DNA from 3 places in the Streptomyces sp. NPDC006691 genome. Region 1 is predicted to be linked to each of the others. Evidence: riboswitches for the same ligand, from Rfam matches in the RefSeq annotation. Region 1 holds a riboswitch; each other region holds the start of a gene.
What was found. A riboswitch is a leader RNA that binds a small molecule or an ion and turns the genes downstream of it on or off. The one in region 1 is predicted to bind cobalamin.

Region 1 (4,582 bases):
TCGTATACGGGGTTCAGATGGACGACGCGGGTGCGACGCTCCGGATCGAGCCGGCCGCGCCACACGCGCAGCACCTCGCCCGCGAGCCCCGGTGGTGCGTTGTCCCAGCCGTCGGAGACGATCACGAGCCGCTCGGGGCGGTCGTCCAGCGCGTCCAGGACGCGCATGCCGAGCGGGGTCGCGCCGACCGGCCGGGCGAGCAGCGGGTCGCCGCCGCCCGAGGTCCACCGGCCGCGGTAGGCGCCGCCGCAGGCCAGCGCCTCCAGGAGGAAGTGGCAGGCCAGCGCCACCGCGAGCGGGCGGCGCCGTTTCTGGCCGGAGCCGGACGAGGAGTAGCTGTCGTCGAGCACCGCCGAGACCCGGCCCCACGTCCCCGCGTGCGGCCCGGCGGCGCGCAGGGCGGCGGAGCGCAGCGCTCCGGTCAGCTCGCCCCGGCGTCGCGCCCGCTCGTCCAGGTCCAGCGACAGGACGTACAGGGCGAGCCGGGTCAGCGGCATCGTGGCCAGGTCGGCCGGCGCGGCCCCGGCCCGCGACTGGGTGCGCAGCCGCTCCAGACGGGTGGTGCGCGCAGTGATCCTCTCCAGGAACACCGCGCGCGGTATCCCGTGCCGGGCCGCGAATCCCTCGGCGACGGTGAACGGCAGCTCGAAGACCGCGGCCTGCTCGTAGTGGGCCCGGCGGTGGGCGTCGAGCAGCGGGTGCGCGTACCGGGCGCGACGTCCGGGCCGGAACAGGAAGTCCCCCAACTCGGCCTCGGCGGGCGGGAGATGGGCGTGCCGGGTGGCCGACTTGAGGCCGGCGCGGTACTTCACCGCGTCGAACGCCGGGTCCGGGCGGGCGGCCAGCCAGTCGCGGAAGATCGCACGGGTGCGCCGGTTGTTGACCTTCGCCGCCCGCAGTGCGCGCAGCAGCCGGTACACGCGCTGCGGCGCCATCACCGCGAGCCGGGCCGCGATCAGCCGTCCCTCGGCGCGCTTCTCCTCGGCCCCCGCCTCACCCGCGCTCACCAGCAGGTGCCGGATGACGAGCGCGGCGTTGTGGTCGTTGATGTCCAGGGCGAGCACGGCGGCGTAGACCCGGCGGTAGTTGACCCGTACGTACTCGTGGAGGAAGGCGAGCGAGAGGCGCTGCTCGCCCGCGACCGAGCGGAACTCGCGCTGTCCGGTAGCGGTGACGGCGGCGTTGACGAAGAGCAGCACGTCCTCCGCCGCCATGAGGTCGGCGTAGCTCTCCTGAGCCATGGAGGTCCCCCGTGCGTGAAGTGGAGGCCGACCGGGGAGTGGGGGCGCGAACAGCGAAATTTTTGCGGTAGAGGCAAGTCCCGGAAGTCGCGCCGGAGTCCCGCGGCCGGCCCCGGAAACGTAACATTCCACCCCCCTCGCCCCGCCACCGGAATTCGGCGCCGGGCAGACTGGTCCCATGAACGACACCGCCCGCACTCCCCGCATCGGACTCCTCGGCACCGGCCCCTGGGCCGTCGCCACCCACGCGCCCGCGCTGGCCGCGCATCCCGGCGTCGACTTCGTCGGGGTGTGGGGGAGGCGGCCCGAGGCGGCGCGGGAGCCGGCGCGGGAGCACGGCGTCGCGGTGTACGAGGACGCCGACGCGCTGTTCGCTGACTGCGACGCCGTAGCCTTCGCGCTGCCGCCGGACGTACAGGCGCCGCTCGCCGTGCGGGCCGCGGCGGCGGGCTGCCATCTGCTCCTGGACAAGCCGGTCGCCACGGACGTGGCCGCCGCCCGCGAACTGGCCGAGGCGGCCGAGCGTGCCCGGGTCGCCTCCGTCGTGTTCTTCACGCTGCGCTTCGCACCGGAGACGGCGGCCTGGGTGGCCCAACAGGCAGCCGCGCAAGGGTGGTTCACCGGCCACGCACGCTGGTACGGCTCGCTGTTCACGCCGGGCGCCGAGCGCAGCCCGTACGCGGCCTCACCCTGGCGGGGCGAGAAGGGCGCGCTCTGGGACGTCGGCCCGCACGCGCTTGCCGTGCTCGCCGGGGTGCTCGGCGAGGTGACCGGCCTGACCGCGGCGGCGGGTCCCGGCGACACCGCGCACCTGGTCCTGCGGCACGCCTCGGGCGCCTCCAGCACGGCCGACCTGAGTTTCACCGCGCCGCCGGCCGCCGCGGGCGTCGAGGTGTCGCTGCTCGGCGAGGCCGGCGCCGCGGTGATGCCGGGCTGGGGCGGCGCGCTCGACGCGTTCGGCGCCGCGATCGACGCCCTGCTCGACGCGGCCCGCACCGGGGTGCCGCATCCCTGCGACGCCCGGTTCGGGGCGCGGATCACCGAGCTCCTCGCGAACGCCGAGGCCCAGTTGGGGCGGGCCCCGGGCCGGTCCTGACGAACGGCCGGCCGCCTGCCGGGGGGCTGCCCGGCGCAGCACCGCCCGGCGAGGGGCTGCCCGCCGAAGGGCTACTTGCGCGAGAGGGCGTCGCGTACGGCCTCGTCGGTGCGGCCCACCACGGCCGTGCCGTCGTCCGCCGTGATGAGGGGGCGCTGGATCAGTTCGGGGTGCTCGGCGAGCGCGGTCACCCAGCGCTCGCGGGCGGCCGCGTCGCGCGGCCAGTCCTTCAGGCCGAGCTCCTTGGCGACGGCCTCCTGCGTGCGCGTGATGTCCCACGGCTCCAGGCCGAGCCGGTCGATCACCGCCCGGATCTCGTCGGGCGACGGCACGTCTTCGAGGTAGCGGCGCACCGTGTAGTCGGCGCCCTCCGCGTCCAGCAGGTCCACCGCGCTACGGCACTTCGAACAGGCCGGGTTGATCCAGATCTCCATGCCGCCAGGCTACCCGCGATGCACCGTCAAAGCCCGGCTGGTCAGGGGCGATTGTCAGTGGTGCCCAGTAAAATCGAAGGAGTAAGTAAGGGTTCCCGACCGCCCAGGAGGATGCCCATGACCGCTGCCGCACTCACCTCGCACGCCCCGAAACAGCTGTCCCTCCAGCCCCTGCACAAGGTCCCGCTGCCCGCCGGGCGTCCGCGCGTCTGGTACGAGTCCCACAACCGCCGCCTGAAGGCCATGCGCCTGGCGATCGCCCTGCTCGACACGGGGGTCTACCGGCCCGAGCAGGCACCCGACCGCGCGATACGCACCGTGGCCGCGCTCATCGGCGTCCACCAGCCGTCGGAGACGACCTGCCGGATGGTGCGCGCGCTGATCCAGGACGGGCGCTGAGCCGGTACGCGCGCTGATCCAGGACTGGCGCTGGTCCACGGCGGGTGCTGACGCAGGAAGGGTGTGCGGACGCATCCGCGCGTGACTGCGTGACTGCGTGACTGCGTGACTGAGGGGTTGAGGGGCTGAGGGGCCGGGTCACGCCTCCGGGAAGCCGGGGCGCGGCCCGGTTCCGGGACACGGATGACGGCCCGAGCCGGCCGATGATCTAGGGTGGCCCGGCCGTGGTGTTCGGGAAGACCGGTGCGAAACCGGAGCGGCCCTCGCCACTGTGATCGGGTTTCCCCGGGTTCCGGGGAGCCGCCGTCCCCTCGTGACGCCACTGGCCAGGACCCACCTGACCGGGAAGGCCGGGACCAAGGCATCAGCCCGTCAGCCAGGAGACCGGCCGCGGCATCTCACGAAGTGATCCACGAGGTGCTGGAGCGTGACCCGCATGACCCTGCCTGTTCGCACGTCCCCCGAGAGGGGCACCAGCGCGGTGCCCTCCTTCCACTGGCGGCGCGAGGACACCGTCCGAACCGCCGTCCTCCTCACGGTGATAGCCGCCCTGCACATCCTCGCCTTCGGCGTCCTGTTCCTGCTCGTGGCCCCCGCGCACTACGCCGTCGGCACCAAGACGTACGGCATCGGGCTCGGCATCACCGCGTACACCCTCGGCATGCGGCACGCCTTCGACGCCGACCACATCGCGGCCATCGACAACACCACCCGCAAGCTGATGGCCGACGGCAAGCGGCCGGTGTCCGTGGGCTTCTGGTTCGCGCTCGGCCACTCCAGCGTGGTCGTGATCATGGCGGCCCTGGTGGCGGGCGGCGCCCAGCTCGCGGGCACCCTGATGAACGAGGACTCCCGCGCCCACCAGGTGCTCGGGGTGGTCGGAACCACCGCCTCCGGCTCCTTCCTCTACCTCATCGCCGCCCTCAACCTGGTGGCCCTGTTCGGCATCCTGAAGGTGTTCCGGGCGATGCGGGCGGGCGCGTACGACGAGAAGGAACTCGAAGCGCACCTGGACTCGCGGGGCTTCATGAACCGGGTTCTGGGCCGCTTCACCAAGTCCATATCCCGGCCCGGCCAGATGTACCCGCTGGGCTTCCTCTTCGGCCTCGGCTTCGACACCGCGACCGAGGTCACCCTGATGGTGATGGCCGGCACCGGCGCCGCCGCCGGACTGCCCTGGTACGCCATCCTGTGCCTGCCGCTGCTGTTCGCGGCGGGGATGAGCCTGTTCGACACGCTGGACGGCACGTTCATGAACTTCGCCTACCAGTGGGCGTTCTCGAACCCGGTCCGCAAGGTCTACTACAACCTCACCATCACGGGCCTGTCCATCGCGGTGGCCTTCTTCATCGGCACCATCGAACTCGTCGGCGTCCTGCACGAGAAGCTCGACCTCACCGACCCGGTCAGCG
Region 2 (4,582 bases), on a different contig from region 1:
GGCCCCTGGACAGACGCACGCCACCCCTAGGGCCGGCCGCCCGCCTCCTCGGACGACTGCGTCCCCGTGAGGCGCAGGAGGTAGGTGTCCATGATCCAGCCGTGCCGTTCGCGTGCTTGGGCCTTCAACTGCCTGATGTCATCGCCGACTTCACGTACGGGACCCGCGACGAGCAGTTCGTCCGGGGTGCCGAGGTAGGCGCCCCAGTAGATCCACACGTCGTCGCCCTCGACCTGAGTGAACGACTCGTGCGCGTCCAGCATGACGACGATGTCCCCGTCGTCGTTCTGCGCCACTTCGGACAGCCGCCGAGCTGGAGTGATGTGCACCGGACGGCCGACCTGGTTCAGCGGGATGCGGTGCCGGGCGGCCAGCGTCGAGACGCTCGTGATGCCCGGGAACACCTCCACCTGCGGACGGATCGAGGAGCGGGCCTCGATGTCGGCGAGGATCCCCAGCGTGCTGTCGTACAGGGACGGATCCCCCCAGACCAGGAACGCCCCGGTCTCCCCCTCCGTCATCTCCGCGCGCATCAGCCGCTCGAACAGCTCCCCACGCCGTTCGCGCCAGTCATGGACCGCGGCGGAGTACTCGCCCCGGTCCATCGAGCGGCGCTCGCGGCTGGGATCCTCCACCTCCACCACTCGGTAGGGGCCCTGGGCATGTTCCTCGATCATCCGGTGGCGCAAGTCCGTCAACGAGGCCTTGTCCGGCCCCTTGCCCACGATGAAGAACACATCGGCCCGGCCGATCGCCTTGACCGCGCCAAGGGTCAAATGGTCCGGGTCCCCCGCTCCGATGCCGATGACCAGAATCCGGCGCTGCTCCGTGCTCATGAAGCCCAGTTTCTCAGGTGTGCGGGCGCGTCAGGCGCTCGCATGTGGGTGTGACGTCGTCATCCGCCGGCCAGGGGCAAGGGGTCAGGCCAGCAGGCCGAGGTTCCGGCGAATCTCGGTCGGCACCTGCGAATAGCTCTTGGTCATGAAGTGCAGTCCGGGTCCATCATCGTCGACCCGGCCGACGGCACATCTCGGTGGCGTGGCCGGTCCCGAGCGCTCGGACCGCCTGGGGATCGTCCTCAGGCGATGTCAGCTGCCGTAGCGCAGCGAGATCGTGTCGCCCAGGTTGATCACCGTGTCGCGGTTGGCGGCGACCGCCGACGCGCCGTCGACGCCGGCCTTCCAGGTGGAACTGCCGCTGTTGGCCGTCCCGTTGACCGCCGTGATCGTTCCGTTTCCGCTGCCGGGTGTGACCGAGGTGACGCACCCCGCGGGGGTGGCCGCCGTGGTCGCCGCGTCCAGGACCGCGCCGAGCGTGGTGGTCGACGCGGTCGGAGTGAGCGCGACCGAGCAGACCTTCAGCGAGCTGCCGGTGTCCACGGTCAGGGCGAGCTTGGCGGTCGTTCCCGGGGTGAAGCCGGAGGTGGCCACCCACTGCGGGGCGCCCGCCGTGGTGGGGGCCGGAGGGGCGGCCATGAAGCCGCCGCCGGCGACCGCGCGCAGCCCGTCGATGGACGCGTACGCGGACGGCGCGGTGTCGCTGGGCACGTACTTGAAGCCGCCGCCGGGCTTGAACTGCTGGGCGATCAGGAAGTCGACCGGGGTTTTGCCCGCCTTGGTGAGGAAGTCGCCGGTCTGGGGGTTGATGCCGCAGGCGTTGAGGCCGGAGACGGCCCAGCCGTTGGAGTCGGTGTTGGCGCCGAACATGGCGTCGAAGGCGCCGGAGGTGTTGACGAGCTTCGACTTCAGGAAGCCCTTGGCCTTGGTGATGGCGGGGTCGGTGGCCGGGACGCCGGAGACGCACAGGGAGGCCATGGCGGCGCCGGTCATGTCGATGTCACTGCCCGCGGCGAGTGCGGACGGGTCGCCCTCGGCCTTGCTGAAGTTCCAGCCGCCGTCGTTGTGCTGGTTGGCCCGCACGGTGGCGACGGACTTGTCCAGGAGCGGCTGCGGGATGCGCTGGACGCCCGTCTGCGTCTTCGCGCCGCCGAGCGAGATCAGCGCGAACACCGTGCCGTTGAAGTTGGACGGGGCGCCCCAGTAGCCGGGGGCGGAGTTCTGCCAGTAGGCGTAGGTGTCGGCGAGCAGATTGCGGCCGGCCGCGACGCGGGCCGGGTCGATGCCGGCCGAGTAGGCGTTGATGATGCCGCGCTCGTAGTCGGTCACCACCGGCGAAGTGCTCGGCCACGCGGTCGTGGCGAGGAGGTTGCGGTAGACGGTACGGGCGTTCTTGGTGGGGTCGCCGCCCGGGGTGACGTCGACGGACGCGGTGCCGGTCGCGGCGAAGGCGGAGAACGCCCACTCGTTGGAGAGTCCGGCGCCGGCGTAGGAGCCGTCCGCCGCCTGGAGCGATCTGAGGTAACTCACGCCGTTGGTCTTCGCCGTGGCTATCTGGGCGGGCGAGGAGGTGGCGAAGGCGGGAACGGCCGCCAGGGCAAGAGCGCTCAGCGAAGAGGCCGCTGTCAGGAGGGCGCGGCGAGAGGCGCGGTTCGAGGTCATGTCGGGTGCTCCCAGGGGAAGGGGACGCCGACCGGTGCCGCCCGGACGCCGGCCTTCCGGTGAGGAGGCCCCTCGGTGAACGGCAGCAGGTCGTCGTCCAAACGCGTGGTTCGACTTCCTTGACGTAACTGCCGTGTGGGTCTTCGGGCTCGCCCCGGCCCCCCGGCCGGTCCATACCGTTGCGCGTCAGCTCTGGATTCGCACCAGATTCCCCCATGCGGCAGCACCGGACGCTACCCGAACTGGCCGCACCTGCCCACTTCTTGACGGTCCGGGTTCAGTCGTGCTCTAATCCGCCCGATTCTATTGTCAGTTCCCAGGGGAAGCCGGTCGGAATCCGGCGCTGACCCGCAACCGTGGATTCGGCTGGTGCCTCATGTACCCGCCGGATGAGCCGGATTACCTGGGCTGATCCAAGCTACAGACGCCGTCGCGGACTACGGTGTGGCGCGGAAGGCCCCCGTTCCAGCGGCGATGGGGTCCCTCCTCCCATACAGAGCTCCGTTGCGGGTGACGCAGGGGGTACTGGTGGGGCAGTCGAGCGGGCCGGCGCGAGGCATGGGCGCACGATTCATTTCCCTGCTGTGCTCGGTGGGCGTGGTGATCGGCGGCGGGGTCTTCCTCCTCTCCGGCGCGACGCCCGCGGCAGCGGATCCGCTGGGTGACTGCTCGCCCACCAAGGGCGCCGTCGTCGCCGTCGACTTCGGCCACTGGGGCGGCGGCGTCGTGCGGGGCTGCGACGCCACCCCCACCACCGGGTACGACTTGCTGCACGAGGCCGGCTTCACGACCACCGGCACCGAGCACGACGGCCCCGCGTTCATCTGCCGCCTCGGGACCTCCCAGTTCAACTCCGGTACGCAGTACCCGACTTCGGACCAGGAGGCGTGCAAGCTGACGCCTCCGGCCACCGCCTACTGGTCGTACTGGCTCGCACCGCCCGGCCAGGACTACTGGACGTACAGCCCACTCGGCGCCATGAGCCAGCACCCCAAGGACGGCTCCGTGGAAGCCTGGGTGTTCGGTCCCACCGACCCCAACGGCACCAGCGGCGGCCCCGCCTTCACCCCCGCCCAGGTCCGCGCCCAGGGCCAGACCGATCCGGGCGACCACCCACCGGTCGTGGAACCGGCGGAGGTCAACCTCACCGCCGCGGGCACCTGGCTCAAGGGGTTGCTCCACGACGGCGACCACATCTACGACGAGGGCAGCGGTTCGGCCAACCTGTACCAGACCGCACGTACCGCGCTCGCCCTCGCAGCGGCGGGCGGCAAGAGCGACACCCTGACCCGCATGACGGCCTATCTCGCCGCGCACAGCGCCGAGTTCGCCTATCCGAACGGCATCGGCAACGCGCCCAGCCCCACCGGTGCGGCGCTGCTCGCCCTGCTCGCCGAGAGCACCGAGGGCGACCCGCACGCCTTCGGCGGCCACGACCTGCTCGGTGACCTCACCAAGAGCACGTGCACCGCCGAAGCCCTGCCCGACTGCGTCGGCAAGGGCGACTTCCCGGCGGTGGGCGACGTGGCCACCCAGGCCCTCGCGGTCCTCGCACTCCAGCGTGCGGGCGGGCCGGTGCCGGCCGACGCCCTCGCGCGGGTGGCCGCCCACCAGTGCCGGGACGGAGGCTTCAGCCCCACCCTGCTGCGCGCCGGTGAGACCTGCTCCTCCAGCGACCCGGCCACCACCCCGTACGCCACGATCGTCCTTGAGCGCGCGGGCGGCCACGACGACGCGGTGGCCAGGGCGCGCACGAACCTGCGCGGCGCCCAGTTGGCCACCGGTGCCTTCGGCGCCTACCCGGGCGTCACCGCGGGCGACGTCACCGCGACCGGGGAAGCGGCACAGGCGCTGCGCCTGCTCGGAGACACCGCCCGCGCCGACGCCGCGGTCTCCTGGCTCGCACGCCAGCAGACCAAGGCCGGCGGCTTCGGCTTCGACGAAGGCGCCACGGATCCCGAGATCTTCCCGACCTGGGGCGCCGTCATCGCCGGCGCGCGGACCGATCTGGCGACCCTGACCACGAAGCGGACCGTCCCGCCCACCGTGCCGCCGACGATCCCGCCCACCGGCACCCCGACCAA
Region 3 (4,582 bases), 140 kb from region 1:
GGCCCGAACTCCCGCCCCAGACCGGAGGACTTGTAGCCGCCGAACGGGCCCAGCATGTCGAGGCTGAAGGTGTTGACGTTGAAGGTGCCGGTGCGCACCGAGCGCGCGAAGTCAATGCCGTGCTCGACGTCCCCGGTCCACACGCTGCCGCTGAGCCCGTACTCGGAGTCGTTGGCGATCCTGAGCGCCTCGGCCTCGTCCCCGTACGGCAGCAGACAGATGACCGGCCCGAAGATCTCCTCGCGGGCGATGCGCATCGTGTTGTCGACGTCTCCGAAGAGGGTCGGCTCGACGTACCAGCCCCGGTCGAGACCGGCCGGACGCCCGCCCCCGGTGAGGATCTTGGCGCCTTCCTCCTGCCCGATCCTGATGTAGTCCAGCGAGCGCTGCCGCTGCCGCTCGGCGACCAGCGGGCCGACCTGGGTGGCCGCGTTCAGCGGGTCCCCCACCACGAGCGCGCCCGCGGCGGCGGCGAACGCCTCGGCGATCTCCTCGTAGCGGCTGCGCGGAGCCAGGATGCGGGTCTGGGCCACGCAGGCCTGCCCGTTGTTCATCCAGGCGGCCGGGACGACGCCCGCGACGGTCGCTTCGAGGTCGGCGTCCGGCAGGATCACCGCGGCCGACTTGCCGCCGAGCTCCAGGGTGACGCGGGTGAGGTGGCGCGCGGCGACCTCCATCACGCGTTTGCCGGCCGCGACGGAACCCGTGAAGGACACCTTGTCGACGCCGGGGTGCCCGACGAGGTACTCGCTGACCTCGCGGTCCGCGGGCAGGATGGACAGCACCCCTTCCGGCAGGCCCGCCTCGGCCGCGATCTCGCCGAGGATGTAGGAGTCGAGGGGTGACTCGGGGGACGGCTTGAGGATCACCGAGCAGCCGGTGAGCAGCGCGGGCCCGAGTTTGGCCGCCGCCACGAACTGCGGGACGTTCCACGGCACCACGGCCGCGACCACGCCGACCGGCTCGCGCCGCACGAGGAGCGGGCCGAGGGCGCCCGACCGCCTTTCCTCGTAACGGAATTGGCGGGCCACGGTGATCGCCGAGTCCCAGACCATCATCGCGCCGAGCGCCTGGGCGAGCACGCTCCAGGAGTACGGGGAGCCGTTCTGGGAGCTGATGGACCGGGCGATCTCCTCGTGCCGCACGAGGATGGCGTCCTTGATCCGGGACACCACCTCGATGCGCTCCTCGGGCGTGGCCCGCGCCCAGGGTCCGGTGTCGAAGGCCCGGCGCGCGGCGGCCACGGCCCGGTCCACGTCGGCCCGGGAGGCGTGCGGCACGCGGCCGATGACCTGCTCGGTATGGGGTGAGATCACCTCGATGACGTCGGAGCCGAGCGGGTCGGTCAACTCCCCGCCGATGAAAAGCTGTCCGTGTTCCACGAGCTCGGTCATGCCTGGTGCCTCCTGCGGCGCGGGCTTCGCTGTGGCCTGACGTTGTTTCAGAACTGATACCAGTTCTAGTTGGAGGAGTCCACGGCCGGGACGAGGTGGGGAATGCGCGCCCGGGCCGACTTGATCACCGGAGAGTCGGCCGAGCCGGGCACCCACTGTAACCAGTTCTAGTTATAGTGACCGGGGGCGTGCCACTCGACCGGGTGTGCGCCGGCCGGCCGCACAGGGACCCGGAGTCACGGATCCGGAGAGACGAGGACCCCATGCCGCAGGAGCCAGCACGGGAACGGGCACAGGAGCCGACGCGGGAACGGGCACAGGAGCCGGCGCGGGAGCCGGCCGCGCCCGAGGCGGCCTCGCCCGAGCCGACCGCTCCTGAGGCGGCCGCCCCTCAGGTGACCGACCACGGGGGCGGGGTCCACTCCATCAAGGTGCCGATCCCGGACAACCCGCTCGGCCACACCCTGGTCCACCTCGTCGACACCGACCGGGGCCCGGTGCTCGTCGACACCGGCTGGGACGACCCGGACTCCTGGGACACCCTGGCCGCCGGCCTGCGGGCCCTCGGCACGGACGTCTCCGCCGTGCACGGGGTCGTGATCACCCACCACCACCCCGACCACCACGGCCTCTCCGGCCAGGTCCGGGACGCCTCCGGCGCGTGGATCGCGATGCACGCGGCGGACGCCGCCGTGGTGCGCCGCACCCGGGAGGCCCGACCGGGCGTCTGGCTGGACTACCTGTGCGCCAAGCTCACGGCGGTCGGCGCCCCGGAGGAGCATCTCGCCCCGCTCCGCGAGGCCCGTACGTCCGGACGCATGCGGACCCTGCCGGGGCTGCGGGCCGCGCTGCCCGACCGCGAGATCGTGCCGGGCGACCTGCTGCCGCTGGCCGGGCGCCGGCTCCGCGCGATCTGGACTCCGGGTCACACGCCGGGCCACGTCTGCCTGCACCTGGAGGAGGAGCACCCCTCGGGGCTGCCCGGCAACGGGCGCCTGTTCAGCGGCGACCACCTGCTGCCCGGGATCACTCCGCACATCGGCCTGTACGAGGACCCCGACGACGCCGTCGAGACCGACCCGCTCGGCGACTACCTCGACTCCCTCGAACGCGTCGGCCGACTCTCGGTCGCCGAGGTCCTGCCCGCGCACCAGCACGCGTTCACCACGGCGGGGGCGCGGGTCCGCGAGCTCCTGACCCACCACGAGGACCGGCTGACGGGTCTGCTGTCCCTCCTCGCCGTCCCCCTCACACCGTGGGAGCTGGCGGAACGGATGGAGTGGAACCGGCCCTGGTCGGAGATTCCGTACGGGTCGCGCACGATCGCGGTCTCGGAGGCGGAGGCGCATGTGCGGCGCCTGGAGAAGCTCGGGCGGGTCGAGCGGGTGCCGGGGGGCGGGGTGGTCCGGTTCCGCTCGGTCTAGCGGTCCGGCTCCGGCTGGTCCGGCTGGTCTGGGGCGCCGCCCCCGACCCCGGTTCTGTCCCCGCCCAGCCCCTTCGCGCGGCTCCCCGCGCCCCTGCGGGTGGCCCGGTACCGGGGCACCCGCAGCCCGTCATGGCGGTCCCCCCTGGCCGTTGAGGCCTTGGCGGAGTCTGAGGGCGAGCGCTCTTGAGGGGCGAACGGGGTCTGGGGCGGAGCCCGGGGGTCGTTCACCCTCCGGGTAGGGTGGGCGGGTCGTCGTCATGCCCCGTACGGGGGAAAGCCGGTGCAAACCCGGCGCTGACCCGCAGCCGTGAAGCCACCCCGGGTGGCAAGCCGGAACGCCCCGTCACCGCATGACCGGCTCACACGTCACCCGCACACCGCAGGTGACCCGCACCGTCGAGGTATACGGGGCCCGAGCCGGGTGCCAGCGCGCGCCCGTGCCCGCGCCCCCCGCAGGAGAGGCACCGCCCGCCATGACCGTACGCCGCTGCGCCGCAGCGCTCGCCGCCGCCACCGCCGTCCTGGGCGGCGTCGCCCCGGCCGCATTCGCCGACGGCACGCCGTCCCCCGCGGCGGTCCCGCCGGGCCTGTACGGAACCAAGGACCCCCAGTACGACGGCGTCTTCCGGCAGTCCCTCGCCTTCCTCGCCCAGGAGAAGACGGGCGTCAGGCCCGCCGGCCAGGCCGTCACCTGGCTCACCGGCCAGCAGTGCGAGAGCGGCGCCTTCACCGCGTTCCGTGCGGACCCGGCCAAGCCGTGCGACCCCAAGGCGATGCTCGACACCAACGCCACCTCGGCCGCCGTCCAGGCACTGGTCGCGCTCGGCGGGCACGACGACGCGGTGAAGAAGGGCACCGGCTGGCTGAAGTCGGTCCAGAACGACGACGGCGGCTGGGCCTACAACCCCGGCTCGAAGAGCGACGCCAACTCCACCGCGATCGTCATCGGCGCACTCGCCGCCGCGGGCGAGAAGCCGGCCGAGGTCAAGTCGGCCAAGGGCGGCAAGTCCCCGTTCGACGGCCTGCTCGCCTTCGCGCTGCCCTGCGACGACCCCTCCGGCGGCGGCGCCTTCGCCTACCAGGGCGACCTGAAGACCGGGAAGCTGTACGCCAACGCGGACGCGACGGCCGCCGCGGTGACCGGCTCGCTCGGCAAGGGCCTGACCGCGACCGCCGGCCCCGCCGATGCCAAGGGCACCGCCTGCGAGAAGGCCACCACGCCCGAGCAGGCCGCGCACAACGGTGCCGCCTACCTCGCCAGGACGCTGGCCCCGACCGGGTTCCTGAAGTCCGCGATGCCGGGCGCCGAAAGTCAGCCCGACTTCGGCAACACCGCGGACGCGGTCGTCGCCCTCGCCGCCGACGGGCTGTCCCAGCAGGCGAAGGCGTCCGCCGACTGGCTCGCCAAGAACGCCACCGCCTGGGCCAAGGAGAGCGGCCCCGCCGCCTACGCCCAGCTCATCTTCGCCGCGGACGCGACCGGTGCCGACCCGACGAACTTCGGCGGAGTGAACCTGGTCGACTCCCTGAACGCGACGGGCCCCCGGGCCACGGCCACGTCGTCCGCCCCGGCCGACGCGTCCAAGCCGAAGTCGTCGTCCGAGAAGAACGACGGCATCTCGGTCTGGTGGATCGTCGGCGTCGGCCTGGTCGCCGGCATCGGCGTCGGCTTCCTGATCAGCGGCCGCAAGAAGAACCAGCAGCTGTGATGCGGACGCGACTCGCCTCGTTCGCCGCGCTGCTCCTCGCCGTGGTGCTCCTC

Region 2: it holds a riboswitch for cobalamin, as region 1 does, so the genes downstream of both, ACFYNP_RS16590 (hypothetical protein) here and ACFYNP_RS07160 (HoxN/HupN/NixA family nickel/cobalt transporter) in region 1, are expected to answer to the same signal.
Region 3: it holds a riboswitch for cobalamin, as region 1 does, so the genes downstream of both, ACFYNP_RS07790 (prenyltransferase/squalene oxidase repeat-containing protein) here and ACFYNP_RS07160 (HoxN/HupN/NixA family nickel/cobalt transporter) in region 1, are expected to answer to the same signal.

What each region holds. Positions count from the first base shown of each region.
Region 1 covers NZ_JBIAGW010000003.1:81,909-86,490, reverse strand. Annotated here, with positions in the region: gene ACFYNP_RS07180 (hypothetical protein) at 1-1,241, opposite strand, end outside; gene ACFYNP_RS07175 (Gfo/Idh/MocA family protein) at 1,420-2,337, shown strand; gene ACFYNP_RS07170 (arsenate reductase family protein) at 2,409-2,771, opposite strand; gene ACFYNP_RS07165 (hypothetical protein) at 2,889-3,170, shown strand; cobalamin riboswitch at 3,373-3,578, shown strand; gene ACFYNP_RS07160 (HoxN/HupN/NixA family nickel/cobalt transporter) at 3,607-4,582, shown strand, end outside.
Region 2 covers NZ_JBIAGW010000006.1:231,746-236,327, forward strand. Annotated here, with positions in the region: gene cobF (precorrin-6A synthase (deacetylating)) at 27-836, opposite strand; gene ACFYNP_RS16590 (hypothetical protein) at 1,089-2,498, opposite strand; cobalamin riboswitch at 2,615-2,754, opposite strand; cobalamin riboswitch at 2,777-2,924, shown strand; gene ACFYNP_RS16595 (prenyltransferase/squalene oxidase repeat-containing protein) at 3,057-4,582, shown strand, end outside.
Region 3 covers NZ_JBIAGW010000003.1:221,728-226,309, forward strand. Annotated here, with positions in the region: gene ACFYNP_RS07780 (aldehyde dehydrogenase) at 1-1,394, opposite strand, end outside; gene ACFYNP_RS07785 (MBL fold metallo-hydrolase) at 1,658-2,818, shown strand; cobalamin riboswitch at 3,045-3,180, shown strand; gene ACFYNP_RS07790 (prenyltransferase/squalene oxidase repeat-containing protein) at 3,294-4,529, shown strand; gene ACFYNP_RS07795 (SCO2322 family protein) at 4,529-4,582, shown strand, end outside.